2 regions of the Bacillus paramobilis genome follow, and region 2 is predicted to be linked to the other one. Evidence: predicted binding sites of a transcription regulator. Region 2 holds the regulator's gene; the other holds the start of a gene.
What was found. Region 2 encodes CtsR, which represses protease genes until heat stress. Its sites were predicted from a motif close to ATGGTCAATAAAGGTCAAACA; they were not measured.
Positions count from the first base shown of each region.

Region 1 (15,838 bases), 490 kb from region 2:
TTAATATCTTTATCATAGTATAAATTGTAAAAAGCTGCAATTTATCAACTTGACAGCAAAAACAGCTTATGTTAGACGCTTACAACCTTGATATGACTGGATTTTCGCATAGAAATTAAGTCAAAAACCTTGACCTAATACAAAAAGTTTTTATTTTCTGAATTTATAACGTTGTTATTTCAATAAAATAATCTTTTTATCCTTAAGCTTACATATATATAAAGTGAAACTTTCATTAGTGGTGGTTTTCTTCATCCCCACAATCGGACTTTTACGGGATAAACAAGATAGGTGGTGAACATATGCCCAAAAAAGTTCTTATTTTTTGTGATCCTGGGATTGATGATACGATGGCTCTCCTCTTAGCATTCTTTATCGATGAAATAGAAATCGTCGGCATTGTTGCTGATTACGGCAATGTTCCAAAAGAAATGGCCGTACAAAACGCTCATTTTCTTAAGAGCGAAGCAAAGGATAGAAATATCAAGATATTTGGTGGATCAGAACGCCCACTTACTGGCGCCCCTCCTGCTTTCTTTACGGAAGTACACGGGAAACAAGGACTCGGGCCAATTATTCCAAAGGAGAATGTCACTAACGGAGAAATGGAGAATTTTTTTGAAGTTATCCCTCTTATTGAGCAATATAAAGATGAATTAATCATTGTAAGTTTAGGAAGACTTACCTCCCTCGCAATTTTATTCATCCTATGTAAACAGCTAATGAAGCAAATTAAATCTTACTATGTAATGGGCGGTGCCTTTTTACACCCTGGTAATGTTACACCTATTTCCGAAGCAAACTTTTATGGCGATCCTACTGCTGCTAATATAGTCCTTCAATCCACAGCTAACATGTATATATACCCGTTAAACGTCACTCAATATTCTGTCATTACACCAGAAATGGCTGAATACATTGAAGCAAAAGGAAAAGCCCCACTTGTCAAACCGTTATTCGATCATTATTACTATGGATATTATAAAAATGCCCTACCAGATTTAAAAGGAAGCCCCTTTCATGACACAATACCAATACTCGCTTTACTTGATAACTCTATGTTTACGTATCATAAATCACCTATCGCTGTCATGACGGAATCCTATGCACAAGGAGCAAGCATTGGAGAATTTCGCTCTTTAGGAGAATCTAAACCATTTACTAATTGGCCGAGTCATCAAATCGCAATTGATTTTGATTATAACCGTTTCTTTAAACATTTCATGTCACTTATGACGGGTGAGCAATTTTAACATAAAAAAACAGACCGTGATTTCTCACGGTCTGTCGTTATTTTCTACAATTATCGTTTGATGTTGTAGAAAGATTTGATACCATCGTAAACAGCGATTTCGCCTAGTTCGTCTTCGATGCGTAATAATTGGTTGTACTTAGCAATACGGTCAGTACGGCTCATAGAACCAGTTTTGATTTGGCCAGCGTTAGTTGCAACTGCGATGTCAGCGATTGTAGCATCTTCAGTTTCACCAGAACGGTGAGATACAACTGCTGTGTAACCAGCACGTTTAGCCATTTCGATAGCTTCGAAAGTCTCAGTTAAAGTACCGATTTGGTTAACTTTAATTAAGATTGAGTTAGAGATACCTTTTTCGATACCTTCAGCAAGTTTTTGCGTGTTAGTTACGAATAAGTCGTCACCAACTAATTGTACTTTATCACCGATACGCTCAGTTAATAATTTGTGACCATCCCAGTCGTTTTCGTCTAAACCATCTTCAATAGAGATGATTGGGAAGTCTTTGCAAAGCTCTTCGTAGAAATCAACCATTTCTGCAGAAGTTAAGCCAGTACGGCCTTCGCCTGCAAGGTCATATTTACCAGTTTCTTTGTTGTAGAACTCAGAAGAAGCAACGTCCATTCCTAAGAATACGTTCTCGCCAGCTTTGTAACCAGCTTTTTCGATAGCTTCGATGATTACTTCTAATGCTTCACGGTTAGAACCAAGGTTTGGAGCGAATCCACCTTCGTCACCTACTGCAGTATTAAGACCTTTGTCATGTAATACAGCTTTAAGTGCATGGAATACTTCAGCACCCATACGGATTGATTCTTTGAATGTTGGAGCACCAACTGGTAAGATCATGAACTCTTGGAAGTCTACGTTGTTATCAGCGTGAGAACCACCGTTGATGATGTTCATCATTGGAGTTGGTAATTGTTTTGCATTGAATCCACCAAGGTAACGGTATAATGGAAGACCTACGAAGTCAGCTGCTGCGTGAGCTACTGCCATAGATACACCAAGGATAGCGTTAGCGCCTAGTTTACCTTTGTTTGGAGTGCCATCTAATTCGATCATAGCACGGTCGATACCAGCTTGGTCAGTTACATCGAAACCAACGATTTCTGGAGCGATTGCTTCGTTAACGTTGTTTACTGCATTTAGAACACCTTTACCAAGGTAACGAGATTTGTCACCGTCACGTAATTCTACTGCTTCGTGCTCACCAGTAGATGCACCACTTGGTACGATAGCGCGTCCGAAAGCGCCGCTTTCTGTGTAAACTTCTACTTCTACAGTTGGGTTACCACGAGAGTCAAGGACTTCGCGAGCATAAACATCAATAATTGTTGACATAATAAATTCTCTCCTTTTTATATAAGCAAATTATTTAATAATTGTTTTACCTGTCATTTCTTTCGGTTGTTCCACATTTAAAAGTGTAAGCATTGTTGGGGCGATATCTCCTAAAATACCACCTTCACGAAGCTCTACGTCATTTTTTGTAACGATGAAAGGAACCGGGTTAGTTGTATGAGCTGTCATTGGCTCGCCATCAGCAGTTAACTCCTGATCAGCATTACCATGGTCAGCAGTAATAAGTGCTACACCATCTTTTGCAAGAATCGCTTCTACAACTTTTCCTAAACATTCGTCAGTTGCTTCTACTGCTTTAATTGTTGGTTCCATCATCCCAGAATGGCCAACCATATCACAGTTCGCAAAGTTAAGAATGATAACATCATGTTTATCATTTTCGATTTCATTTACTAAAGCGTCCGTTACTTCGTAAATGCTCATTTCAGGTTTCAAGTCATATGTTGCAACCTTCGGTGAGTTAATTAAGATACGCTCTTCTCCTGGGAATTCAGCCTCACGACCACCGCTAAAGAAGAATGTAACGTGCGGATACTTTTCAGTTTCCGCGATGCGAAGTTGCTTTAATCCCGCTTGCGCAACAACTTCACCTAATGTGTTATCAAGGTTCATTGGCTTAAATGCCACGTAACCATTTACAGTTTCACTGAAATGTGTCATACAAACGAATTCAGGAATGTGAGGTACTTTTTCACCACGATCGAACTCACGGAAGTCTTCGTTTGTAAATACACGAGCAATTTGAATTGCACGGTCTGGACGGAAGTTATAGAAGATAACTGCATCATCATCATTGATTGTTGCAACTGGCGTGTTATCTTCGTTAACAATTACAGACGGCAATACGAATTCATCGTAGATACCATTTGCATAAGAGTCTTCTACACACTCTTCTGCTGATTTATAAGTAGGGCCTTCACCATTCACCATAGCACTGTAACATTTTTCTACGCGATCCCAACGCTTGTCACGGTCCATAGAGTAATAACGACCAGAGATAGTCGCGAATTGTCCTACTCCTGTTTCTTTAATTACTTCATTTGTTGCATCGATATAACCTTTTGCTGTTTGTGGTCCAACATCGCGGCCATCTAAGAATGCATGGATATAAACTTTCTCCACACCTTCTTTTGCTGCTAAGCGAAGAAGAGCAAACATATGGTTCATGTGACTGTGCACACCACCGTCAGAAAGTAAACCGAATAAATGAAGAGCAGTACCTTTTTCTTTTACGCTTTTAATTGCATTTTGGAACGTTTCGTTCTGATCGAACTCACCTTCACGAATTGCAACGTTTACGCGTGTTAAGCTTTGATATACAATGCGGCCAGCACCGATATTTAAGTGACCAACCTCAGAGTTACCCATTTGACCTTCTGGAAGACCCACTTCCTCACCACAAGCTGTAAGCGTTGTGTGAGGGAATTTGTTCCAGTAACCATCAAAATTAGGTTTCTTAGCTTGTGCTACAGCATTCCCATGAGTTTCTTCACGTAGTCCGAAACCATCAAGAATGATTAAAGCTGTTGGCTTTCTCATTTTACCGCCCCCAGAAGACCTAAGAACGAAGCAGGCTCTAAGCTAGCACCGCCAACTAAAGCGCCGTCGATGTCAGATTGTGCCATATACTCTTTAATGTTTTCTGGTTTTACGCTACCGCCGTATTGAATACGAACAGCTTCTGCAGCTTCTGGAGAAACAGCTTCTGCAACAACTTTACGGATGTGCGCACATACTTCGTTTGCATCTGCAGAAGAAGAAGATTTACCTGTACCGATAGCCCAGATTGGCTCATAAGCGATAACAGTTGCTTTAACTTGCTCTTCTGTTAAACCTGCAAGTGCTTTTGTCACTTGACCTGCTACTAGATCAAATGTTTTTCCGCTTTCGCGCTCTTCTAAAGTCTCACCACAACATACGATTGGTGTTAAACCATGTTCAAATGCAGCAAGAGTCTTTTTGTTTACTGACTCGTCTGTTTCAGCAAACATTTCACGACGCTCAGAGTGGCCAAGTACTACGTAGCCTACTTTTAAGTCGCTAAGTGCTACTGGGCTAATTTCGCCAGTGAATGCACCATTTTTTTCGAAGTGCATGTTTTGTGCACCTACTTGTAAATCAGTTCCTTCAGTCGCTGCTACTAAACGCTCTAAGAATAGAGCTGGAGAGCAAACTACTGCATCAACAGCTGTAGCTGCTGGGATTTGACCTTTAACTTCCTCTACGAAGCTAACTGCTTCAGATAGAGTTTTATTCATTTTCCAGTTACCTGCGATAATTGGTTTACGCATGCTTTGCACCGTCCTTTTTCTTTGGCTGCTACTTATTTGTCGTTAAGACAAACTACACCTGGAAGCTCTTTACCTTCCATGAATTCTAATGACGCACCGCCGCCAGTAGAAATGTGGCTCATTTTATCAGCCATACCGAATTTTTCAACAGCTGCTGCAGAGTCACCACCGCCGATAACAGAGTATGTATCTTCTGCATCTGCTAATGCTTGTCCTACTGCTTTTGTACCTTCTGCGAATGGAGTCATTTCGAATACACCCATTGGTCCATTCCATACAACAAGCTTAGAATTTTTAATTACATCTGCATAAATTTCACGTGTTTTAGGACCGATGTCCACGCCTTCCCAGTTAGAAGGGATAGAGTCGATACCTACGATTTGAGTTGTTGCAGTTTCAGAGAATTCCTCTGTGATTACAACATCAACTGGCATGTAGAAGTTTACGCCTTTTTCTTTTGCAAGTTGCATAAATTCTTTAGCTAGTTCGATCTTGTCGTCTTCACATAGAGATAGACCAATTTCATGACCTAAAGCTTTAACGAATGTGTAAGCAAGTCCGCCACCGATGATTAAGTTATCTACTTTGTCTAATAGATGACGAATTACACCAATTTTATCTTTTACTTTCGCACCACCGATGATAGCTGTGAATGGACGTTCTGGGTTAGAAAGTGCTTTACCTAATACATCTAACTCTTTTTCCATTAATAGACCAGATACTGCTGGTAGGTAGTCTGCGATTCCTGCTGTAGAAGCGTGAGCACGGTGAGCTGCACCGAATGCATCGTTTACGAAGATGTCAGCAAGAGCTGCAAATTCTTTCGCAAGTTCTGCATCGTTCTTTTCTTCGCCCGCATAGAAACGTACGTTTTCAAGAACTAATACGTCGCCTTCGTTCATTGCTGCAACCATTTCTTGTGCAACTGGTCCGAATGCTTCGTCTGCTTTTTTAACATCTTTACCAAGAAGCTCGCCTAAACGTGCTGCTACTGGAGTAAGACGTAATTCTTCTACTGCTTGACCTTTTGGACGGCCTAAATGACTTGCTAAAATAACTTTCGCACCTTGCTCTACTAAATATTGAATTGTAGGAAGAGCTGCACGGATACGAGTTTCATCTGTAATTTTGCCTTCTTTCATAGGTACGTTGAAATCAACGCGGCAAAATACACGCTTACCTTTTAAATCTACGTCACGAATTGATTTTTTGTTCATTGGATTTCCCTCCGACTACTAGTTAGGATTGACAAAACCCACTCAAAAGCTTAACACATTTGCTTTTAAAACGAAAGAAGAGAGAGAGGGAACAAACCCTCTCCCTCGTTTTGTCATTGATTACTTATATAATTAAGAATTAAAGACCTTTAGAAGTCATGTATGCAGCTAGGTCTACTACGCGGTTAGAGTAACCAGTTTCGTTATCGTACCAAGAAAGTACTTTAACCATGTTACCTTCCATTACCATTGTAGATAATGCATCGATTGTAGAAGAAGCAGTACATCCGTTATAGTCGATAGATACTAATGGCTCTTCGCTGTATCCAAGGATACCTTTTAATTCGCCTTCAGCTGCTGCTTTGAATGCTGCGTTTACATCTTCAACTGTTACTTCTTTGTCAAGTTCAACAACTAAGTCAACAAGAGAAACGTTAGCAGTTGGAACACGTACAGCGCCACCGTTTAATTTACCTTTAAGTTCTGGTAATACTAATGCTACAGCTTTAGCTGCACCAGTAGAAGTTGGGATCATGTTTTCAGCTGCTGCACGAGCACGACGTAAATCTTTGTGTGGTAAGTCTAAGATTTGTTGGTCGTTAGTGTAAGAGTGAATTGTTGTCATCATTCCGCGTTTTACGCCGAATTTTTCGTTTAATACTTTAGCGAATGGAGCTAGACAGTTTGTAGTACAAGAAGCGTTAGATACTACGTTGTGGTTAGCTGCATCGTATTGCTCGTGGTTAACACCCATAACTACAGTGATATCTTCGTCAGAAGCTGGAGCTGAGATGATAACTTTCTTAACTGATCCACCTAAGTGTTTTTCAGCGTCTGATTTTTTAGTGAAACGGCCAGTAGATTCTACTACTACTTCTACTCCGTAGTCGCTCCATGGTAATTGAGCTGGGTCACGCTCAGCGATAACTTTAATTTCTTTACCGTTAACAACGATGCTGTTTTCGTTAGCAGATACTTCTGCATTTAAAGTTCCGTGAACTGTGTCATATTTTAAAAGGTGAGCTAATGTTTTAGCATCTGTTAAGTCGTTGATTGCTACTACTTCTACCTCAGAGTTGTTAAGAGCTGCGCGGAATACGTTACGTCCGATACGTCCAAATCCATTAATACCAATTTTAGTCATTTGAATTTCCTCCTTGGGGGATTATATTAAAGGGTAATACCCTTTGTTAACTGTTTTGCTGCACCTTCATCTGTAATTAGAATTGAAGTGTGCCCTTGTTTAATTACAGCTTGTATTGCCTTTGCCTTTGAAGAACCTCCAGCGACTGCAACAACGTGAGATACATGTTGTAAATCCTCAAGTTGCATACCAACTGTTCTTACTTTATGAACAACATTTCCTTGTTCATTAAAGTAGTAACCGAAAGCTTCGCCTACTGCTTCGCTTGCTTGAATCTTTAACCAATCTGCTTCTGAAGTATTTCTGCGACGTGCCATTGTTAACGCATCACCTATTCCATGAATGACGATATTGGAAGATCGAATCAACTCAAGAACTTCTTTCACGGAAGGCTCTGTCACAATAGACGCATATGCTTCGCTACTAACATGGTCTGGAACATACAATAAGCGATAATTACTCATCGTATTTTGCGCCATCTTGGCACAAATGGTATTGGCTTCTAATTCGACACCTTCTCCAATTCCACCACGTGCTGGGACAAATAGCATATGTAAATCTTTGCAATCAAGCTGCATCATGTCCGCAGCAGCAGCTAGCGTAGTTCCTCCAGCCACAGCAACGATATTATTCGCTGTCAGACGGTCTTTTATACAAGTCACACAAGCACGGCCCATCTCCAGTTTGACCCAAGGCGATTCATCACTATCACCAGGGACAACGAAAACTTCATCCAAGTCTAATGTTTCCTTAAGTTGCTTTTCTAAAACCTTTAACCCGGAAATTTCTTTCATAAAGTCTTCCAAAGCAAGAACTAAAGCTGTTCCTTCTTCTGTCAAAGTCATTCCAGAAGAAGCGACGTGAACTAAGTTTTGTTCTTTCAAAACTTGAACTTCACTTCGCAATACTCGTTCTGTCATACCGAGACTTGCTGACAAATTTCTTCTTCCAATCGGCTGCATGAGCCTAATGTATTGAAGAATTTGCATTCTCGTTTGCATAACAGGTAGCAGATCAGGTAATAATTTTTTTGTGTTCTGAATCCATGAGCGCATATCTTTTCTCCTCACTACATTGGTTCATTTTTCCTTGTGGTCACTTTTCGTCCCGTAGTGACATTTTGCGTCCCACATAGGTTAAAAAAATAATCCCTGCTACGTGTATTATTGTAACAGGAGATAGAAACTTATTCAACTCTTAACTGCATTCTTTATATAGTTTATTATGACACCTTTGTGAATGTTACCATATTCCACCTGTTTTCCGCCTATTTCTACAACCGGAATCATTAGGTGATACTTTTCTAAAAGGTCATTATCTTCATATATATCTATTTCCTCAATATGAAAAGAATATTCACATTGTACTTCCTGTAAAACTTGTTTCGCCTGCACGCAAAGACCACAATCTTTTTTTGTATACAGTACAACTTTCATTTTCTTCACCTATCCGATCGTTTTTCGCAATGACGACGCTGGAATGTGCATTTGTTCTCTATACTTTGCCACTGTTCTTCGAGAAATAACGATTTCATGCTCTTCTTCTAATAATTTTGAAATCTTTTGATCTGAAAGTGGCTTTTTCTTATTCTCTGCCTCAACAAGCGTTTGGATAAATCGTTTCACACGCTTTGTAGAAACTGCTTCATCTTCAGTAGTCGAAACAGCATTACTAAAGAACGATTTCATCTCAAATAAACCGTGTGGTGTTTGCACATATTTATTTCGCGTTGCACGACTAATTGTAGATTCATGCACACTTAACTCTTCCGCTACCTCTTTTAAAGCAAGTGGCTTTAAATGTTCTGGACCTTCCCAGAAGAAATCATGTTGTTTTTCCATAATAATGGTCATCACTTGCAGAAGCGTTTGTTTTCTCTGTTTTAAGCTGCGCATAATCCACTGCACATGCTGATACTTTTCTGATACGTAAGATGCTACTTCACTTTCACTATTATTCAGAAGCGCACTATACTCAGAATGAATTTCAATTCTCGGCATATTTCTCTCGTTCATTTGTAAAACGAGACGATCACCATCTTTTTTCACCGCCATATCAGGCACGATATAAAGTGGTTTATCAGAAGAAAACGCAAGACCTGGTTTCGGCTGTAATGACGTAATACAGTTCACCGCCGATTGCAATTCTTCATTACTACACTTCAACACTTGAACGAGCTTTCGCCAATCTTTCTTCACGAAATAAGCGAAGTGATCCTCTATAACCTCTTCCGCTAATCCATTCCGTCTTTGTAAGCGCTTCAATTGTAAGGTTAGACATTCCTGAATATTACGCGCCCCTACCCCTGCTGGCTCGAGTGATTGGACAAGCTCTACAGAGCGGTCGACTACATGAAGCGGTGCGGAAAGGAGATCTGCTAACTCTTCGTTCGTTTCTTGTAAATATCCATTTCCATCCATGTTCATAATAATGAAAGAAGCTACCTTTCGCTCTTCTTCATCTATTTTATAATACTGTATTTGATTTAATAAATGTTGCTGAATCGTTGTAGAATCCACACTGTAGATTTCCATCTGATTCTCGATTTGTTTGCTGGTACTTTTACTGTTGTTAGAGCTCTTTTTCTTCTCCCTCTCAAAACCACCTAACTCAATAAGGGGATTCTCTAACGATTGCTCATACAAAAACTCCGATAATTCTTGTACATTATACTGGAGCATTGTAATCGCTTGCCTTAACTCTTGTGTCATTGCCAAACGTAAGCTTTGTTCTTGTAAAAGACTTGCCTTCAAACTAATCTCCCCCTTGTTTCTATTGTACAATAAGTTTGGTAAAAGGAGAATCCTATGACAGACACCCATTCCAAAATATTATTAATTTATATGTATTAATGAGATTTACAACTTACAACTGAAATTTGAATAATATTGAAAGAAAATAATAAACCGAAAAAGTTATTATCAAGTACTAATAGTAAATCTTATTACTAGATATAACAAGAGGGAAATAAAAAAGTCCTAACCTACAATACGTAAGTTAGGACTTTTTGACGCGCCCAGAGGGATTCGAACCCCCGGCAGACGTGGTACCGGAAACCACCGCTCTATCCGACTGAGCTATGGGCGCATGATTATAGAAAACACTTCATTTTCTTTCCATAATAATAGCAATAAAATCCATCTAAATCAATAAAAATATCCCCGTAATCCTTTATACACCTTAGTTAGTAGTATATTAACCAGGCACTCTCCCCTAAATTTTCCAATCATAAATTTACCCCAACTCACAAATTATAACCTTTGAATTGATATTCCAAAGGGGGCTTCATTCAATGACTGTAATTACAAAACTAAAGCAAACTGTTTCTGGATTAAAAAGTGCACAAGCGAGCTTAGAGGGATTCGCTCTTGATACGGATAACCAACAAGCAAAGCAACTTTTCCAAACAGCTGCAGAGCAAACGCAAACGATTATCGATTCTTTAAATCCACGCGTTGAAGAAGTCCAACAAGAAGAACCACAATACTCACAGCAATAACGTATTCGTCATGCTGTGAAATAGAAAAAGGATGATATGCAGTCATCCTTTTTCTATCACATTACATATTGCAATAGAAATGGAATGATAATCATGCGAAAACTCGGCCTCATAACCGCGTTATTTGCCCTTCTATGTAGCTCTTTTACCGGATGTGATAATAGTCCCTTAGATAAAAAAGTGAAAGAAGAAGCAAAACGAACGGAGAAAGAGAAAGGTCCCAAATTAACAAAGACGAGTACGGAATCCTTTAATCAATCTATATCACAAGGAGCCAAGAAAAGGGCTCTCGCTATGGATGAAATTATAAAAAGCACAGCAGTGAATTCAAATTTAGATCTCTACATAGCAGTTACACCGGAGCACCACGAAAGGTTTGGATTAAAACCTTTACGTAAGAAGCTTCAAAAGCAGCTAAGTGATGAACATCCTACTTTCGATGTTCGTGTAAGTACAGATAAAAAAATCTTTATGTTACTCGAAAAGCTTGAAAGAAAGATTAAGGAAAAAAAAGTATCTAAAGATGAGATTAATAAGCAATTAAAACTCATCGGAAAAAAAATGGAGTCTAACACTTAACGCTTTTTAAAAGAAAAGGAAGGATCGCAATGTCTAGTAAAGATAAGAACTTAACCCCTGTACAACAGGAGTATAAAAAATTCGAGCAAGAACGAGAACCGAAGCGTCCTGTCTTGAAAAATTGTATAAAAGCCTTTTTCGTCGGTGGTTTTATTTGCTTCATCGGACAACTCATTTCTACTTTTTACATCACATATTTTGATTTCACTGAGCGTTCCGCAGGAAATCCAACAGTCGCAACTCTTATTTTCATCTCCATGTTGCTAACTGGATTCGGTATATATGACCGCTTTGGGCAGTTTGCTGGAGCAGGCACAGCTGTACCCGTTACTGGATTCGGGAACTCTGTTATTGCCGCATGTATCGAACACCGAACTGAAGGGTTCGTACTCGGCGTTGGAGGAAATATGTTTAAATTAGCCGGTTCTGTTATTTTATTTGGTGTATTTTCAGCTTTCGTCATCGCACTTATTAAAACGATTCTCGTTCAATGGGGAGGGCTATAAATGTTACAAGGACACCGAACGTGGGTATTTGAAAATAAGCCCGTTATTATTTCAACAGGAGTCGTTGGTGGACCGTTTGAAGCAAAAGGGAACATTCCAGAAGACTTCGATATCCTTCATGAAGATTTATGGCTCGGACAGGATTCCTATGAAAAAGCCCATAAAATTTTATTCGAAGAAGCTTGTAGCCGTGCTACTGAAAAAGCCAAGCTTCGTAAAGACGATATTCAATTTGTACTTGCAGGAGATTTAATTAATCAAATCACTCCAACAAGCTTTGCCTGCCGTACACTCGGAACACCATACCTCGGATTATTCGGAGCATGTTCTACTTCAATGGAAGGCTTAGCACTCGGGGCAAGCATTGTAAATGCAAAAGGCGCAAAATATTTATTAACCGGGGCATCCAGCCATAATGCCGCTGTAGAAAAACAATTCCGGTATCCAACTGAATATGGCGGCCAAAAACCTCCTACCGCACAATGGACAGTAACCGGAGCTGGCGCAGCTATTTTAAGCGACACTGGACATGGTCCTAGAGTAACATCTGCAACAATCGGACGAGTGATTGATATGGGATTAACAGATCCTTTTAATATGGGTGGTGCGATGGCCCCAGCGGCTGTCGATACGATTGAAGCTCATTTACGCGAACGACAAATTGACGCCTCTTATTACGACTTAATCGTAACAGGTGACCTTGGACATGTCGGTCGCGAAATTGCCTACGACCTACTACATAAACACGGAACAAAAGTAACGAGCGAACAATTCCAAGATTGCGGGATCATTATTTACAGAGACGGACAACCAGTCATAGCTGGGGCAAGTGGACCAGGATGTTCCGCAACAGTTGTGTACGGTCATTTATTAAACCGAATGAAAAGAGGAGAGTTCAAAAAAATACTTGTCGTTGCGACAGGCGCTTTACTATCTCCACTTACATTCCAACAAGAAGAAACGATTCCGTGTATCGCTCATGCCGTTTCGATTGAATTTGGAGGTGCAACGCAATGATTTTTTTCTGGGCTTTCGTCATTGGTGGACTCATATGTGTAATCGGACAACTTATGTTTGATGTCGGCAAATTAACACCCGCTCATACAATGGCAACACTTGTTGTTGTCGGCGCTATACTGGACGGATTCAACCTGTATGAACCATTAATTGATTTTGCTGGAGCCGGGGCAACTGTACCTATTACAAGTTTCGGTAATGCCCTCGTTCACGGCGCAATGGAAGAAGCTGCAAAACATGGCATCGTCGGCGTCATCACCGGTATGTTTAAAGTAACGAGCGCCGGTGTATCAGCAGCTATTATTTTCGGCTTCATTGGTGCATTGCTATTCAAACCGAAAGGATAAGGTGTTCGTATGACAGTTATCGCTAGCGTTAAAACCTGCCTCGCTAGTGTAAGAGGTGCTCAAGCAAGTTTAAGCTCTCTTTCACTAAATTCACAAGACGCGGAATCAAAACGTGTATTTCATGAATGCATGTTAGAAATGGACAACATCATCACTGATTTACAGAATAGAGTTTCAGTATTAGAACGTGAAGAACCTCAATATAAAGGGTTTTAAGTAGACTGGAGGAAATGACTATGTCTCACCTGCCGGAATGGACACTTGTCATTCTTCGCTCTGTATTCATATTAATTATTTTATTCGCTATTACAAAATGGTTAGGGAAAAGACAAATCTCTCAGCTCTCCTTTTTTGAATACATAGCCGGAATGACAATCGGTGACATTGCTGCCCAAGTATCTACAGGGCTCGATTCAAAATTTTTCCACGGCGTCTTTGCGATACTCATTTTCGCTGTGGTACCTTTTTTAACAGGAATCCTCTCTTTAAAGAACAAAACAGCTCGAGATTTTTTTGAAGGAAAATCTACCGTACTAATAAAAGATGGAAAGATACTTGAAGACAACTTAAAGAAAGAAAAATATACAAGTGACGAATTACTGGAACTTCTTCGCGGAAAAAATGCTTTCAGCGTAGCTGAAGTCGAATTTGCTGTCTTAGAACCAAGCGGAGAATTAAATGTACTATTAAAGAAAGATTCTCAGCCACTTACAGCAAAAGACATCGGCTTAAAAGTACCAAATGAAAAAGAACCACAAACTGTTATTATGGATGGAAATGTCTTAGATGAACCTTTATCCTCAAGCGGACATAACCGTGCTTGGTTACATTCTGAACTAGAAAAGCTCGGTGTTGTTATTGAAAATGTCTTTCTCGGTCAAGTGGATTCATATGGGCAACTTACTATCGACATTTATAATGACAAACTACAAATGCCTTCTCCTCAAAACAAGCCTTTATTATTAGCATCTTTAAAAAAATGTCATGCTGATCTTGAACTATTTTCCCTAGAAACAAAGTCGAAATCAGCAAGCGAAATGTATAGTAAAAACGCGAAAAACATCGAAAAGATTTTAAATAAAGTAACCTATCTTTTAAAAGAATAAATATCGAAAGAACGCTGTAGTAAAAAGGCGTTCTTTTCTTTTTTTCTACAGTTTTTATAACGTTTAAATTTATGTAATTCGGTTATGATGTTGAAGATACATAAGCAGGGAATTTCAAAAACATAGCGAATATTTCATGGTACAACTACATATTTTTTTGATTTAAAGTGGTTTCGTTTGACCTTTATTGACCATAATTGTATTATAAGACTAAGAAAGCTTTAGAAGGAGGAAATAACAGATGAATTTAATTCCTACAGTAATTGAACAAACAAATCGTGGAGAACGCGCTTACGATATTTACTCTCGACTATTAAAAGACCGCATCATTATGCTTGGTAGTGCAATTGATGACAACGTAGCTAACTCAATCGTTTCCCAGCTTTTATTCTTGGAATCTCAAGATCCAGAAAAAGATATTCACATCTACATCAACAGCCCTGGTGGTTCTATCACAGCAGGTATGGCAATTTACGATACAATGCAGTTTATTAAACCACAAGTATCAACAATCTGTATCGGTATGGCTGCATCTATGGGTGCATTCTTACTTGCAGCAGGTGAAAAAGGAAAACGTTATGCACTTCCAAACAGTGAAGTAATGATTCACCAACCACTTGGCGGAGCACAAGGTCAAGCGACTGAAATCGAAATCGCTGCAAAACGTATCCTATTCTTACGTGAAAAACTAAACCAAATTCTTGCTGACCGCACAGGTCAACCACTTGAAGTACTACAACGCGACACAGACCGCGACAACTTCATGACAGCAGAAAAAGCTTTAGAATACGGTTTAATCGATAAGATCTTTACAAATCGTTAATAGATTTAAAGCGGAAGCGGCTCGTTTAGAATGGGAGGAGGATGGAGCTTCTGACAAAGAGGTGCTTTTTACCTCGTCGGAAGAAGCGAAGCCACCGACCATTCTAGCCGCTGGAGCTAGATAGATTTAAAGCGGAAGCGCCCTATAACAGGGCGCTTTTTTTATAGTGTGGCCTCCGCACTCGCATACCCCAGCCTCCCAATAACAAACAACAAAACAAAAAAGCTATCGCACATGCGCGATAACTTTTTATTGCATATATGCAGCTAATGCTTCTAAAGCCTCTTCTGCATCTGAACCTTCTGTTGTAATTGTTATCATGCTACCAGTTCCAATTGCTAAGCTCATAATCCCCATTATGCTCTTTGCATTCACTGTCTTTCCATCTTTCTCGATAAAGATATCCGCATGAAAGCGATTGGCCTCTTGTACAAACAACGCAGCCGGACGTGCTTGTAAACCGTTTTTTAATGAAACCTTAACTCTTTTTTGAACCACAGCTCCATTTCCCCTTTAACCTCTTATTTTTTTGCTACCGTTTCCCCCGCACGTAATTTCTCTGCAATCTCATCGATTTTACGCAAACGATGATTAATACCCGATTTACTAATTTTCCCCCCGGATACCATCTCGCCTAACTCTTTCAATGTTACATCTTGATAATCTCTTCGTAATTGTGCAATTTCTCG
Region 1 is NZ_CP151108.1:385,283-401,120, reverse strand. It holds gene AABL52_RS01910 (nucleoside hydrolase) at 303-1,253, shown strand; gene eno (phosphopyruvate hydratase) at 1,304-2,599, opposite strand; gene gpmI (2,3-bisphosphoglycerate-independent phosphoglycerate mutase) at 2,630-4,159, opposite strand; gene tpiA (triose-phosphate isomerase) at 4,156-4,911, opposite strand; gene AABL52_RS01890 (phosphoglycerate kinase) at 4,944-6,128, opposite strand; gene gap (type I glyceraldehyde-3-phosphate dehydrogenase) at 6,268-7,272, opposite strand; gene cggR (gapA transcriptional regulator CggR) at 7,299-8,327, opposite strand; gene AABL52_RS01875 (glutaredoxin family protein) at 8,463-8,708, opposite strand; gene rpoN (RNA polymerase factor sigma-54) at 8,718-10,025, opposite strand; tRNA gene AABL52_RS01865 (tRNA-Arg) at 10,284-10,359, opposite strand; gene AABL52_RS01860 (DUF1657 domain-containing protein) at 10,565-10,771, shown strand; gene AABL52_RS01855 (YhcN/YlaJ family sporulation lipoprotein) at 10,865-11,350, shown strand; gene spoVAC (stage V sporulation protein AC) at 11,380-11,856, shown strand; gene spoVAD (stage V sporulation protein AD) at 11,857-12,873, shown strand; gene spoVAE (stage V sporulation protein AE) at 12,870-13,220, shown strand; gene AABL52_RS01835 (DUF1657 domain-containing protein) at 13,230-13,436, shown strand; gene AABL52_RS01830 (DUF421 domain-containing protein) at 13,457-14,326, shown strand; gene clpP (ATP-dependent Clp endopeptidase proteolytic subunit ClpP) at 14,568-15,149, shown strand; gene AABL52_RS01820 (HPr family phosphocarrier protein) at 15,399-15,647, opposite strand; gene whiA (DNA-binding protein WhiA) at 15,671-15,838, opposite strand, start outside.
Region 1: the regulator CtsR is predicted to act here: its motif matches at 14,501-14,521, upstream of clpP (ATP-dependent Clp endopeptidase proteolytic subunit ClpP).

Region 2 (15,838 bases):
ATTCCATGTGTAGCGGTGAAATGCGTAGAGATATGGAGGAACACCAGTGGCGAAGGCGACTTTCTGGTCTGTAACTGACACTGAGGCGCGAAAGCGTGGGGAGCAAACAGGATTAGATACCCTGGTAGTCCACGCCGTAAACGATGAGTGCTAAGTGTTAGAGGGTTTCCGCCCTTTAGTGCTGAAGTTAACGCATTAAGCACTCCGCCTGGGGAGTACGGCCGCAAGGCTGAAACTCAAAGGAATTGACGGGGGCCCGCACAAGCGGTGGAGCATGTGGTTTAATTCGAAGCAACGCGAAGAACCTTACCAGGTCTTGACATCCTCTGAAAACCCTAGAGATAGGGCTTCTCCTTCGGGAGCAGAGTGACAGGTGGTGCATGGTTGTCGTCAGCTCGTGTCGTGAGATGTTGGGTTAAGTCCCGCAACGAGCGCAACCCTTGATCTTAGTTGCCATCATTAAGTTGGGCACTCTAAGGTGACTGCCGGTGACAAACCGGAGGAAGGTGGGGATGACGTCAAATCATCATGCCCCTTATGACCTGGGCTACACACGTGCTACAATGGACGGTACAAAGAGCTGCAAGACCGCGAGGTGGAGCTAATCTCATAAAACCGTTCTCAGTTCGGATTGTAGGCTGCAACTCGCCTACATGAAGCTGGAATCGCTAGTAATCGCGGATCAGCATGCCGCGGTGAATACGTTCCCGGGCCTTGTACACACCGCCCGTCACACCACGAGAGTTTGTAACACCCGAAGTCGGTGGGGTAACCTTTATGGAGCCAGCCGCCTAAGGTGGGACAGATGATTGGGGTGAAGTCGTAACAAGGTAGCCGTATCGGAAGGTGCGGCTGGATCACCTCCTTTCTATGGAGAATTGATGAACGCTGTTCATCAATATAAGTTTCCGTGTTTCGTTTTGTTCAGTTTTGAGAGAACTATCTCTCATATATAAATGTATGTTCTTTGAAAACTAGATAACAGTGTAGCTCATATTTTTTAATTTTTAGTTTGGTTAAGTTAGAAAGGGCGCACGGTGGATGCCTTGACACTAGGAGTCGATGAAGGACGGGACTAACGCCGATATGCTTCGGGGAGCTGTAAGTAAGCTTTGATCCGAAGATTTCCGAATGGGGAAACCCACCATACGTAATGGTATGGTATCCTTACCTGAATACATAGGGTAAGGAAGACAGACCCAGGGAACTGAAACATCTAAGTACCTGGAGGAAGAGAAAGCAAATGCGATTTCCTGAGTAGCGGCGAGCGAAACGGAACATAGCCCAAACCAAGAGGCTTGCCTCTTGGGGTTGTAGGACATTCTATACGGAGTTACAAAGGAACGAGGTAGACGAAGCGACCTGGAAAGGTCCGTCGTAGAGGGTAACAACCCCGTAGTCGAAACTTCGTTCTCTCTTGAATGTATCCTGAGTACGGCGGAACACGTGAAATTCCGTCGGAATCTGGGAGGACCATCTCCCAAGGCTAAATACTCCCTAGTGATCGATAGTGAACCAGTACCGTGAGGGAAAGGTGAAAAGCACCCCGGAAGGGGAGTGAAAGAGATCCTGAAACCGTGTGCCTACAAATAGTCAGAGCCCGTTAATGGGTGATGGCGTGCCTTTTGTAGAATGAACCGGCGAGTTACGATCCCGTGCGAGGTTAAGCTGAAGAGGCGGAGCCGCAGCGAAAGCGAGTCTGAATAGGGCGTTTAGTACGTGGTCGTAGACCCGAAACCAGGTGATCTACCCATGTCCAGGGTGAAGTTCAGGTAACACTGAATGGAGGCCCGAACCCACGCACGTTGAAAAGTGCGGGGATGAGGTGTGGGTAGCGGAGAAATTCCAATCGAACCTGGAGATAGCTGGTTCTCCCCGAAATAGCTTTAGGGCTAGCCTTAAGTGTAAGAGTCTTGGAGGTAGAGCACTGATTGAACTAGGGGTCCTCATCGGATTACCGAATTCAGTCAAACTCCGAATGCCAATGACTTATCCTTAGGAGTCAGACTGCGAGTGATAAGATCCGTAGTCAAGAGGGAAACAGCCCAGATCGCCAGCTAAGGTCCCAAAGTGTGTATTAAGTGGAAAAGGATGTGGAGTTGCTTAGACAACTAGGATGTTGGCTTAGAAGCAGCCACCATTTAAAGAGTGCGTAATAGCTCACTAGTCGAGTGACTCTGCGCCGAAAATGTACCGGGGCTAAATACACCACCGAAGCTGCGAATTGATACCAATGGTATCAGTGGTAGGGGAGCGTTCTAAGTGCAGTGAAGTCAGACCGGAAGGACTGGTGGAGCGCTTAGAAGTGAGAATGCCGGTATGAGTAGCGAAAGACGGGTGAGAATCCCGTCCACCGAATGCCTAAGGTTTCCTGAGGAAGGCTCGTCCGCTCAGGGTTAGTCAGGACCTAAGCCGAGGCCGACAGGCGTAGGCGATGGACAACAGGTTGATATTCCTGTACCACCTCTTTATCGTTTGAGCAATGGAGGGACGCAGAAGGATAGAAGAAGCGTGCGATTGGTTGTGCACGTCCAAGCAGTTAGGCTGATAAGTAGGCAAATCCGCTTATCGTGAAGGCTGAGCTGTGATGGGGAAGCTCCTTATGGAGCGAAGTCTTTGATTCCCCGCTGCCAAGAAAAGCTTCTAGCGAGATAAAAGGTGCCTGTACCGCAAACCGACACAGGTAGGCGAGGAGAGAATCCTAAGGTGTGCGAGAGAACTCTGGTTAAGGAACTCGGCAAAATGACCCCGTAACTTCGGGAGAAGGGGTGCTTTCTTAACGGAAAGCCGCAGTGAATAGGCCCAAGCGACTGTTTAGCAAAAACACAGCTCTCTGCGAAGCCGTAAGGCGAAGTATAGGGGGTGACACCTGCCCGGTGCTGGAAGGTTAAGGAGAGGGGTTAGCGTAAGCGAAGCTCTGAACTGAAGCCCCAGTAAACGGCGGCCGTAACTATAACGGTCCTAAGGTAGCGAAATTCCTTGTCGGGTAAGTTCCGACCCGCACGAAAGGTGTAACGATTTGGGCACTGTCTCAACCAGAGACTCGGTGAAATTATAGTACCTGTGAAGATGCAGGTTACCCGCGACAGGACGGAAAGACCCCGTGGAGCTTTACTGTAGCCTGATATTGAATTTTGGTACAGTTTGTACAGGATAGGCGGGAGCCATTGAAACCGGAGCGCTAGCTTCGGTGGAGGCGCTGGTGGGATACCGCCCTGACTGTATTGAAATTCTAACCTACGGGTCTTATCGACCCGGGAGACAGTGTCAGGTGGGCAGTTTGACTGGGGCGGTCGCCTCCTAAAGTGTAACGGAGGCGCCCAAAGGTTCCCTCAGAATGGTTGGAAATCATTCGTAGAGTGCAAAGGCATAAGGGAGCTTGACTGCGAGACCTACAAGTCGAGCAGGGACGAAAGTCGGGCTTAGTGATCCGGTGGTTCCGCATGGAAGGGCCATCGCTCAACGGATAAAAGCTACCCCGGGGATAACAGGCTTATCTCCCCCAAGAGTCCACATCGACGGGGAGGTTTGGCACCTCGATGTCGGCTCATCGCATCCTGGGGCTGTAGTCGGTCCCAAGGGTTGGGCTGTTCGCCCATTAAAGCGGTACGCGAGCTGGGTTCAGAACGTCGTGAGACAGTTCGGTCCCTATCCGTCGTGGGCGTAGGAAATTTGAGAGGAGCTGTCCTTAGTACGAGAGGACCGGGATGGACGCACCGCTGGTGTACCAGTTGTTCTGCCAAGGGCATAGCTGGGTAGCTATGTGCGGAAGGGATAAGTGCTGAAAGCATCTAAGCATGAAGCCCCCCTCAAGATGAGATTTCCCATAGCGTAAGCTAGTAAGATCCCTGAAAGATGATCAGGTTGATAGGTTCGAGGTGGAAGCATGGTGACATGTGGAGCTGACGAATACTAATAGATCGAGGACTTAACCATATAATATGTAGCAAATGTTATCTAGTTTTGAAGGAATATGCCTTCATAGTTTGGTGATGATGGCAGAGAGGTCACACCCGTTCCCATACCGAACACGGAAGTTAAGCTCTCTAGCGCCGATGGTAGTTGGGACCTTGTCCCTGTGAGAGTAGGACGTCGCCAAGCAATTAAACACGAGTCATTTGACTCGTGTTTTTTCGTGTTTTCTTTTATAATCCATAGTAATTAAAAAATGTGTTTAAATAATTATTATTTTGATTAAATACAAGGGAATGTGGCTAGGATAGTGAATAAGCAAAAGAGTTGCAAATTTTATTAATACGTATATAATTAAAGTCAAAGATAGTCAAAGTCAATAAAGGTGGCGGATAAATGAGAAATATATCTGATATCATTGAGCAATATCTAAAGCAAGTTATTGACTTAAGTAATAATAATGTGATTGAAATCAAAAGAAATGAGATTGCGGATCGATTCGAGTGCGTACCATCTCAAATCAATTATGTAATCAATACCCGTTTTACGATAGAAAGAGGATTTGTAGTAGAAAGTAAACGTGGTGGAGGAGGTTACATTCGCATTATAAAAGTCAAACTGCATGACGATATAGACATTATCGATCAAATGCTTCATATTATTGATCATAGCGTTGCGCAAGGGAATGCAGAGAGTATGATTATACGTTTAATAGAAGAGGGAATCATAACAAATCGTGAAGCTAAACTTATGTTAAGTGTACTAGATCGTTCTGTATTATCAATGGATGTTCCTTCTCGAGATGAACTTAGGGCTCGAATATTATGCGCAATGTTAAGAACACTGAAATATAAATAAATACAGCTTTTGTAAAAGAATAATAACTAAGATATAAGGCAGTTAAATATTGTAGGAGTTTTGAAAAAAGAACACGCACTTTTATTTAAACGAATAAGGGAAAGTGAACAATCTAGTAATGTATGAAAAATATTATGAGATAGATCGTTCCTGTTGTAAAGGTGGGATAGTGATGACTTGTCAAAACTGTAATATAAGACCAGCAACTTTACATTATACAAAAGTAATCAACGAACAGAAGACGGAAGTACATCTTTGTGAGCAATGTGCAGAACAAAGTGGCTATACGTCTTTCTTTCAATCGCCGCAGTCTAACTTTTCATTCCATGATTTATTTGCTGGGTTATTACATGGTGGATCAACAACGTTTGAAGAAGGACAAAATGGGCTTTCGAATACAAGTATATTAAGGTGTCCAGATTGTAAGATGACATATGAGCAATTTACAAAGGTGGGACGTTTTGGATGTGCTTCTTGTTACGATACATTTAAGGAACATTTAAAGCCATTATTAAAACGTCTTCACGGCGGACATACAGATCATTGTGGAAAAATTCCGGAACGTATAGAAGGAAATATTCACTTAAAGAAAGAATTAGATGAACTAAAACTCATTCTGAGACAATACGTACAGAAAGAGGAGTTTGAGAAAGCTGCTGAAGTAAGGGATAAAATTCGAGGTCTTGAAAATCAGCTTAGTGAGCATAGAGAGGGGGAATAGTTCTATGTCACTGGACAAAATTATGAATGAAGCGATTAGTCCATGGATGAAGGGGGATGGCCCTGATTCTGATATTGTTTTAAGTAGTCGAATACGTTTGGCTCGTAATTTTAAAAAATATCAATTCTCTACTATGCAAAACGAAGAAGAAGCTAAACAGATTCATGAATTATTTAAAAAGGAATTTATAAATAAAACGGTAGAACCTTTTGGAGAGTTTGAACTATTAAAAATGAATGAATTAACGCCTCTTCAAAGGAGAGTATTAGTTGAAAAGCATTTAATTAGTCCTAACCTTGCAGGAACAGAATATGGAGCATGTCTATTGTCAGGAAGCGAACATATTAGTGTTATGCTTAATGAAGAAGACCATATTAGGATTCAGTGCTTATTTTCAGGGTTGCAGTTATCAGAGGCCCTTCAAAGTGCCAATCAAATAGATAATTGGATAGAGGAAGAGGTTGAATATGCTTTTGATGAATCACTTGGATATATAACGAGCTGTCCTACTAACGTTGGTACAGGATTGAGGGCTTCTGTAATGATTCACTTACCGGGACTCGTTTTAACGAAAAGAATTAGCCGTATTATACAAGTAATTCAAAAATTAGGGTTAGTAGTAAGAGGAATATACGGTGAAGGTAGCGAAGCGTTAGGTAATATATTTCAAGTGTCAAATCAAATGACGCTAGGAAAATCTGAAGAAGACATTATTGCAGATTTAAAGAGTGTCATTCAACAAATCATACAGCAAGAAAAAATGGCTAGAGAATTAATTGTACAAAATTCAAGTATTGAGCTTGAAGATAAAGTTTATCGCTCTTATGGCATACTAGCAAACAGTCGGTTAATTCAATCTGCGGAAGCGGCCACTTGCTTATCAGATGTACGACTTGGTATTGATTTAGGATATATAAAAGGTGTATCGAGAAATATTTTGACTGAGCTAATGGTTCTTACACAACCAGGTATTTTACAACAATATGCAGGTGGACCTTTAGGACCAGAAGAAAGAGATTATCGAAGAGCAACCTTAATCCGTGAGCGATTACGTATTGAAAAAAACTAAGCGCAAGTAGGAGGCGATTTCTATGATGTTTGGAAGATTTACAGAAAGAGCACAGAAAGTATTAGCTTTATCTCAAGAGGAAGCAATTCGTATTGGGCATAATAATATTGGAACAGAACATATTTTACTTGGGCTTGTACGTGAAGGTGAAGGAATTGCAGCAAAAGCGTTAATTGCTCTTGGATTAAGTCCCGAGAAAGTTCAAAAAGAGGTAGAAGCATTAATTGGACGCGGAACAGAAGCTTCTCAAACTGTACATTATACACCGCGTGCCAAAAAGGTTATTGAGTTGTCAATGGATGAAGCTCGTAAATTAGGTCATTCTTACGTTGGAACAGAACATATCTTACTTGGTTTAATCCGTGAAGGTGAAGGTGTAGCAGCACGTGTTTTAAATAACTTGGGTGTTAGCCTAAATAAGGCAAGACAACAAGTATTGCAACTTCTTGGAAGTAATGAAGCAAGTTCAGGTCACCAAGGTGGTTCTTCAACAAATGCAAATACACCGACACTGGATAGCTTAGCGCGTGATTTAACAGTTGTTGCACGTGAGAATCGTCTAGATCCTGTTATCGGGCGTGGTAAAGAAATTCAACGTGTAATTGAAGTTTTAAGCCGTAGAACAAAAAACAATCCTGTATTAATTGGAGAGCCTGGTGTGGGTAAAACGGCAATTGCAGAAGGATTAGCACAACAAATTGTAAATAATGAAGTTCCTGAAACATTAAGAGATAAGCGTGTTATGACACTAGATATGGGTACAGTTGTAGCTGGAACGAAATATCGTGGTGAATTTGAAGATCGTTTAAAGAAAGTTATGGATGAAATCCGTCAAGCTGGCAACATTATTCTATTTATTGATGAACTTCATACATTAATTGGTGCAGGTGGAGCAGAAGGTGCTATTGATGCATCGAACATTTTAAAACCATCTTTAGCACGCGGAGAATTACAATGTATTGGGGCAACAACTTTAGATGAATATCGTAAATATATTGAAAAAGATGCGGCTTTAGAGAGACGATTCCAACCAATTCACGTTGATGAGCCAAGTTTAGACGAATCAACTCAAATCTTGAAAGGTTTACGTGATCGTTACGAGGCACATCACCGTGTATCTATTACAGATGATGCAATTGATGCAGCTGTAAAGCTTTCAGACCGTTATATTACAGATCGTTTCTTACCAGATAAGGCAATTGACTTAATTGATGAAGCTGCTTCCAAGGTTCGCTTACGTTCTTATACAACACCACCAAATCTAAAAGAGCTTGAAGTGAAGCTTGAGGAAATTAGAAAAGAAAAAGATGCAGCTGTGCAAAGTCAAGAATTTGAAAAAGCTGCTTCCTTACGTGATATGGAACAACGCTTACGTGAGAAGTTAGAAGATACGAAGCGTCAATGGAAAGAGCAACAAGGAAAAGAAAACTCAGAAGTGACAGTAGAAGATATTGCAAATGTCGTTTCTACGTGGACTCGTATACCGGTTTCTAAACTTGCACAAACAGAGACTGATAAATTGTTAAACTTAGAATCGATCCTTCACGATCGTGTTATTGGTCAAGATGAAGCAGTAGTGGCTGTGGCGAAAGCTGTTCGTCGTGCTAGAGCGGGATTGAAAGATCCGAAACGTCCGATTGGTTCATTTATTTTCTTAGGACCAACAGGTGTAGGTAAAACGGAGCTAGCAAGAGCATTAGCGGAATCTATGTTCGGTGATGAGGATGCAATGATTCGCATCGATATGTCTGAGTATATGGAGAAGCATTCTACTTCTCGTTTGGTTGGATCTCCTCCAGGATATGTTGGATATGAAGAAGGTGGACAATTAACAGAAAAGGTTCGCCGTAAGCCATATTCAGTTGTCCTATTAGATGAAGTAGAGAAAGCTCACCCTGATGTGTTTAACATTTTACTACAAGTATTAGAAGATGGTCGTTTAACGGATTCTAAAGGGCGTACAGTTGATTTCCGTAATACAATTGTTATTATGACATCTAACGTTGGTGCAGACGCGTTAAAACGTAATAAACATCTTGGATTTAACGTACAAGATGAGAGCCGCGATTATTCAGATATGAAAGGTAAGGTAATGGATGAACTGAAAAAGGCATTTCGTCCAGAATTCTTAAACCGTATTGATGAAATTATCGTGTTCCATATGCTTGAGAAAAAACATATTCAAGAGATTGTAACACTTATGGTAAATCAGTTAGTGAATCGCTTAAAAGAGCAAGAAATTGAATTGCATTTAACAGAAGGAGCAATTTCAGCCATTGCTGATAAAGGATTTGACCGAGAATACGGTGCTCGTCCGCTTCGTAGAGCAATTCAGAAACATGTAGAAGATAGACTGTCGGAAGAACTTTTAAAAGGTGCTATTGAGAAAGGACAAAAAGTTATCTTTGATGTTGAAGGGGAAACATTTGTCATTCATAGTGCTGAAAAGGTAAAATAAGTATAGACAAACTAAGAGGGCTACGAGATAGCCCTCTTTCTTGTACGAGAAGGATAAACTGTTTATAGATGAAAGTGAAGTGAAATATAAAACGATATGGCTAAAAAGAAAACAAAATTCACATGTCAAGAGTGTGGTTATCAGTCACCAAAATATATGGGGAAATGCCCTGGTTGTGGTCAATGGAATACACTTGTTGAAGAGATGGAACCGGTTGTATCATCAAGACGCCTTAATTATGCCAATGCAATTCAATCAGAAGTAACAAAACCAAGACGCCTAACAGAAGTAGAAACAAAATCTGAGGCACGTATTGAAACGAAATTCCAAGAGTTTAACCGTGTACTTGGTGGTGGGATTGTAGATGGATCTTTAGTACTTATTGGTGGAGACCCTGGTATTGGAAAATCAACATTGCTATTACAGATTTCATCACAATTAGCAGATTCTTCATATGATGTACTATATATATCAGGTGAAGAATCGGCAAAACAGATTAAACTTCGTGCAGATCGTTTGCATGTAAAGGGTAGTAATCTATTTGTTGTAGCAGAGACAGATTTGCAGCGAATTGCTGCACACATTGAAGAGATGAATCCAGCTTTTGTTGTTATTGATTCCATTCAAACGATACATTTACCTGAGGTAACGTCAGCGCCGGGAAGTGTGGCACAAGTACGTGAATGTACAGCGGAATTAATGAAACTTGCAAAAACGAAAGGAATTCCTATTTTTATCGTCGGACATGTAACAAAAGAGGGGGCAATTGCAGGACCTCGTATGTTAGAACATATGGTCGATGCAGTTCTTTACTTTGAAGGAGATCGTCATCATACATATCGTATCTTGCGAGCTGTGAAGAATCGTTTTGGTTCCACGAATGAAATGGGTATTTTTGAAATGAAAGAGCTTGGTCTTGCGGAAGTCTTAAACCCTTCTGAAATTTTTCTTGAGGAAAGACCCGTTGGAGTCGCAGGATCAACAGTAGTTGCCTCAATGGAAGGAACAAGACCGGTTTTAGTAGAAATACAAGCATTAATCTCCCCTACTAGTTTTGGAAACCCTCGAAGAATGGCGACGGGAATTGATCATAACCGTGTATCGCTTATTATGGCAGTGCTAGAAAAAAGAACAGGTTTATTATTGCAAAACCAAGACGCATATTTAAAAGTAGCGGGTGGTTTGAAATTAGATGAACCAGCAATTGATTTAGCTGTGGCTTTAAGTATTGCTTCAAGTTTTAGAGATAAACCTACGACACCAACTGATGCAGTAATAGGAGAAGTAGGATTAACTGGAGAAATAAGAAGAGTATCAAGAATTGAACAACGTGTACAAGAAGCAGCTAAATTAGGATTTCAACGTGCTATTATTCCTAGAAAAAATTTGGGGGGATGGACAATCCCGGATGGGATTGAGGTAGTAGGTGTATCTAATTTAGGGGAAGCGCTTCGTTTGACATTAGGAGGCTAGGCTATGGAAGAAAACAAGCAACGTGTCAAAAGTATGATTAATATTTTACAGCTCGTGGCCCCAGGAACACCACTGCGCGAAGGGATAGATAATGTGCTTCGCGCACAAACAGGGGGACTAATTGTTCTTGGATATAATGAACAAATTAAAAGTATTGTTGATGGAGGATTTCACATTAATTGTGCATTCTCTCCTGCTAGTTTATACGAATTAGCCAAAATGGATGGGGCACTTATTTTAAATGAAACTGGAAGTAAAATTTTAATTGCAAATGCACAGTTAGTTCCAGAGGCATCTATTGATTCTATTGAAACAGGTATGCGCCATCGGACGGCAGAGCGTGTAGCAAAGCAGACAGGTAGTCTCGTTGTGGCTATTTCACAAAGACGTAACGTAATTACACTATATCAAGGGAATTTACGTTATACACTAAAGGATATAGGTGTTATTTTAACAAAGGCAAATCAAGCTATTCAAACGTTAGAAAAATATAAGGCCGTATGGAATGATGGTATTACGAATTTGGGCATTCTAGAATTTGAAGAAGTCGTTACAATGTCCGAGGTGGTTCATGTGTTACATAGTGTTGAAATGGTACTGCGTATTAAAAATGAAATATTGAGCTATATTCATGAGTTAGGAACAGAAGGTAGGTTAATTCGTTTACAACTTACAGAACTACTAGCTGATTTAGAGGCAGAGGCAGCGTTATTAATTAAAGATTATTACCAAGAAAAAACACAAGACCATCATCAAATTTTGAAAAAGTTACAAGAGCTTGCGAACACACAACTTCTAGAGGATAGCGATTTAGTTAAATTGCTTGGCTACCCAGGGCAAACGAGTTTAGAAGAAAGTGTGACGCCGAGAGGATACCGAATCACAAGCAAAATTTCGCGCGTTCCGCCACTTATCATTGAAAATTTAATTAATCGGTTTAAGACTTTGCAAGGTGTTTGTCGAGCGACTATTAATGAATTGGATGATGTGGAAGGAATTGGAGAAGTCAGGGCGAAGAAAATACGAGAAGGCCTAAAAAGAATCCAAGAGCATCTCTATATGAGTAGACACAATTAAGAATATTACATTGATTCCATAATATAACGACACTAGAACACTTTTGGTATATGATATGATATATTGGTAAATAAAACTATTTATAAAAAAACACGTCCGCTTTTGCATTCGGCGTTTTGATTAGCGAAACAATGGTTAATAATGAGTAGGAGGTGGTTGGATGTTAAAACGGATTGTACAGCTCTTCTTTCTAGTAATTGGGGGAGCGTTAGGGATTTACTTAATCCCAAAAGTTATTAATGTATTAGACATCGGTGCCGTTCCTTTATTGGAAGGATCGTATGCTCGTGCAATTATTGGTGCAATTATTTTATTTTTAACAACATTTTGGCTTGTAGATTATATCGTTCAACTTATCAAGCATATTGAAGAGGCTCTTGTAAAGGCGCCTGTAGCGGATGTTTTATTTGGTACATTAGGTTTAATCTCTGGGCTTATTGTTGCGTATTTAATTTTAATACCAATTCGTGAATTTACAATTCCAGTTATTAGTACAGTGTTGCAAGTATTCTTTACTCTTTTACTTGGATACTTAGGATTCCAAGTAGGGTTTAAAAAGAGGAATGAATTGCTAGGATTATTTACACTACCACAACGTGGAAAGAAGAAAAATAATAATAGTGATAATGAAGAAACTGAAACAGAGGTAGAAGAATCTACAACTCATTGGAAAATTCTCGATACGAGTGTAATTATCGACGGACGTATTGCTGATATTTGCCAAACGAAGTTTTTAGAAGGAACAATTGTGATTCCACAATTCGTGTTAGAAGAACTTCAGCACATTGCCGATTCTTCTGATGCTTTAAAACGTAATCGTGGTCGCAGGGGATTAGATATTTTAAATCGTATTCAAAAAGAGATGCCGATTCCGGTAGAAATTTATGAAGGCGATTTCGATGATATTCAAGAAGTGGATAGCAAACTTGTAAAGTTGGCGAAAATCACTGGTGGAACGGTAGTAACGAATGATTTCAACTTAAACAAAGTTTCTGAATTACAAGGGGTAACGGTGTTAAATATTAACGATTTAGCTAATGCAATTAAACCTGTTGTACTCCCAGGTGAAGAACTAAGTGTTTATGTTGTCAAAGATGGAAAAGAACAAAATCAAGGTGTTGCATACTTAGATGATGGCACGATGATTGTAGTAGAAGATGGTAGAGAATATGTAGGTTCACAACTCGATGTGCTTGTTACTAGTGTGTTACAAACATCGGCTGGTCGTATGATTTTCGCCAAACGTAAATTATTAGAAAAAGCATTATAAGTAGAGGATTATTAATATGTATACATTAATTATTCCAGCAGCTGGTCAAGGTAAGCGGATGGGTGCCGATAAAAATAAGTTGTTCTTACTTATTAATGAAGTACCGATTATTGTGCATACGTTACGTGCTTTTGAAACAGATAAAGCGTGCAAAAGTATTATTATGGCAATTAACGAAGAGGAACGTCCTTATTTTGAAGAATTAATGCAGAAGTATCCAATTGAAAAGCCAGTACAATTTATTCAGGGTGGAGCCGAAAGACAAGATAGTGTATATAACGCCATTCAGCATACTAGTGATGTTGAGTATGTTCTTGTACATGACGGTGCGCGTCCATTTGTAACGAATAAAGTGATTCAAGATGTATTAACTGCAGCGGAAAGATATGGAGCATCCATTTGTGCGGTACCAGTGAAAGATACAGTTAAGAAAGTAGAGCAGGATATCGTTGTTGAAACGGTAGAAAGATCTCAGCTTAAAGCTGTACAAACACCACAAGGGTTCGCTGTTTCTCTTTTGTTAGAAGCTCATAGAAGTGCGAAACAGAGTTGTTTCCTTGGTACAGATGATGCAAGTCTCGTAGAACGTATCGGGAAGCAAGTAGGTGTAGTAGAGGGGAGTTACTATAATATTAAAGTGACGACTCCAGAGGATTTATTAATTGCTGAAAGTTTCCTTCATGTTCAAAAGAAATGACAGTGATGATTATAGCGAAGAAAAGCTCGGCAACAGCCGGGCTTTTCTTTATAAGGATAGCGATATAATATAGAATCATAAAGCTATGTAGTTTAGCTTGAGGAGGATGTAAAAAATGTTTCGAATTGGACAAGGTTTTGATGTGCATGAATTTGCGGAAGGCAGACCGTTAATTATTGGTGGAATTACAATTCCTCATGAGAAAGGATTAATTGGTCATTCAGACGCAGACGTATTGTTACATACGATTGCAGACGCATGTTTAGGTGCAATTGCAGCTGGGGATATTGGAAAGCATTTCCCTGATACAGATCCTGCCTTTAAAGATGCTGATTCAGCTGTATTGCTGCAAAAGGTTTGGGAATTTGTACGTGAACAAGGTTACGAGTTAGGGAATCTAGATTGTACAATTATTGCTCAAAAGCCAAAGATGGCACCACATATTGAAAGTATGCGTCAACGCATTAGTGAACTATTAGAAACGTCTATTGATAATATCAATGTAAAGGCAACAACAACAGAAAAATTAGGATTTACAGGTAGAGAAGAAGGAATTGCTTCTCAAGCAGTTGTTTTATTACAGAAAAAATAATATGGTTTTTAATTCGTAAGATGGATAATCACATTTGTTTGGTGTACAATTATAGAATGTGTTGACATTAAGAATGGAAGGTGTACCAATTATGGAAAAGCAAGTGAGAGTGCGCTATGCGCCAAGTCCAACAGGACACTTACATATCGGAAATGCGCGTACGGCATTATTTAATTATTTATTTGCTCGTCATCAAGATGGTAAGTTTATTATTCGTATTGAAGATACTGATGTAAAACGTAATGTTGCTGGTGGAGAAGAAAGCCAATTAAAATACTTGAAATGGCTCGGTATGGACTGGGATGAAGGTGTTGATGTTGGTGGTGAATTTGGACCATATCGTCAAACAGAGCGTTTAGATATTTATAAAAAATTATATGAAGATTTACTAGAGCGTGGTTTAGCTTACAAATGTTATATGACAGAAGAAGAGCTAGAAGCAGAACGTGAAGGGCAAATCTCTCGTGGTGAAACACCTCGTTACGCAGGTAACCACCGTGATTTAACTGAAGCACAAGTGAAAGAATTTGAAGCTGAGGGACGTATTCCAAGTATTCGTTTCCGTGTGCCAGCTGACCGTGATTACACATTTAAAGATATCGTAAAAGATGAAGTTGCATTCCATTCAAATGATTTCGGTGATTTCGTTATCGTGAAAAAAGATGGAATTCCAACTTATAATTTTGCGGTAGCAGTAGATGATCATTTAATGGAAATTACACACGTACTTCGTGGTGATGATCATATTTCAAATACGCCAAAACAAATGATGATTTATGAAGCTTTCGGTTGGGATATCCCGCAATTTGGTCATATGACTTTAATTGTAAATGAAAGCCGTAAAAAATTAAGTAAGCGTGATGAATCTATTATTCAATTTATTGAGCAATATAAAGAGCTTGGATATCTTCCAGAAGCAATCTTTAACTTTATTGCACTACTAGGTTGGTCGCCAGTAGGAGAAGAAGAAATCTTCTCTCAAGAAGAGTTTATCAAAATGTTCGATGCAGCTCGTTTATCAAAATCGCCTGCATTATTTGATTCTCAAAAATTAAAATGGATGAACAACCAATATATGAAAAAGCAAGACTTAGATACGGTGGTAGAATTAAGCTTACCGCATCTAGTGAAAGCTGGACGTATAGGTGAAACTTTAAGTGAACAAGAACAAGCTTGGATTCGTGATGTAATTGCGTTATATCATGAACAAATGAGTTTTGGAGCTGAAATTGTAGAGCTTTCTGAAATGTTCTTCAAAGATCATGTTGATCATGAAGAAGAAGGACAAGAAGTATTAAAAGGTGAACAAGTACCAGAAGTACTTCGTGCATTTGCTGGTCAAGTAGAAGCACTAGAAGAGATGGAACCAGCAGCAATTAAGGCGGCTATTAAAGCAGTTCAAAAGGAAACAGGTCATAAAGGTAAAAACTTATTTATGCCAATCCGTGTTGCAACTACTGGTCAAACACATGGTCCAGAGCTTCCTAATGCTATTGCACTTCTTGGAAAAGAAAAAGTTTTAAATCGTCTTCAAAAAGTAATTGGTTAACATTTTCTAGGTTTAGAAATATAATAAGTATACTTAAAACCTAATAAGGAAAAGCGACGAGAAGGAGAAGTAGAAAATCAGGCTTTTTACAGAGAGAACCACCTTTAGGCTGGAAGTGGTTTATAAGCGGATTTTTGAAATGCCCCTTCGAGTCTTCTGCTG
Region 2 is NZ_CP151108.1:5,183,604-5,199,441, reverse strand. It holds rRNA gene AABL52_RS26590 (16S ribosomal RNA) at 1-868, shown strand, start outside; rRNA gene AABL52_RS26585 (23S ribosomal RNA) at 1,015-3,936, shown strand; rRNA gene rrf (5S ribosomal RNA) at 3,986-4,101, shown strand; gene ctsR (transcriptional regulator CtsR) at 4,309-4,770, shown strand; gene AABL52_RS26570 (UvrB/UvrC motif-containing protein) at 4,943-5,491, shown strand; gene AABL52_RS26565 (protein arginine kinase) at 5,496-6,560, shown strand; gene clpC (ATP-dependent protease ATP-binding subunit ClpC) at 6,583-9,018, shown strand; gene radA (DNA repair protein RadA) at 9,115-10,491, shown strand; gene disA (DNA integrity scanning diadenylate cyclase DisA) at 10,495-11,568, shown strand; gene AABL52_RS26545 (PIN/TRAM domain-containing protein) at 11,729-12,838, shown strand; gene ispD (2-C-methyl-D-erythritol 4-phosphate cytidylyltransferase) at 12,855-13,535, shown strand; gene ispF (2-C-methyl-D-erythritol 2,4-cyclodiphosphate synthase) at 13,651-14,127, shown strand; gene gltX (glutamate--tRNA ligase) at 14,219-15,676, shown strand; T-box leader at 15,724-15,838, shown strand, end outside.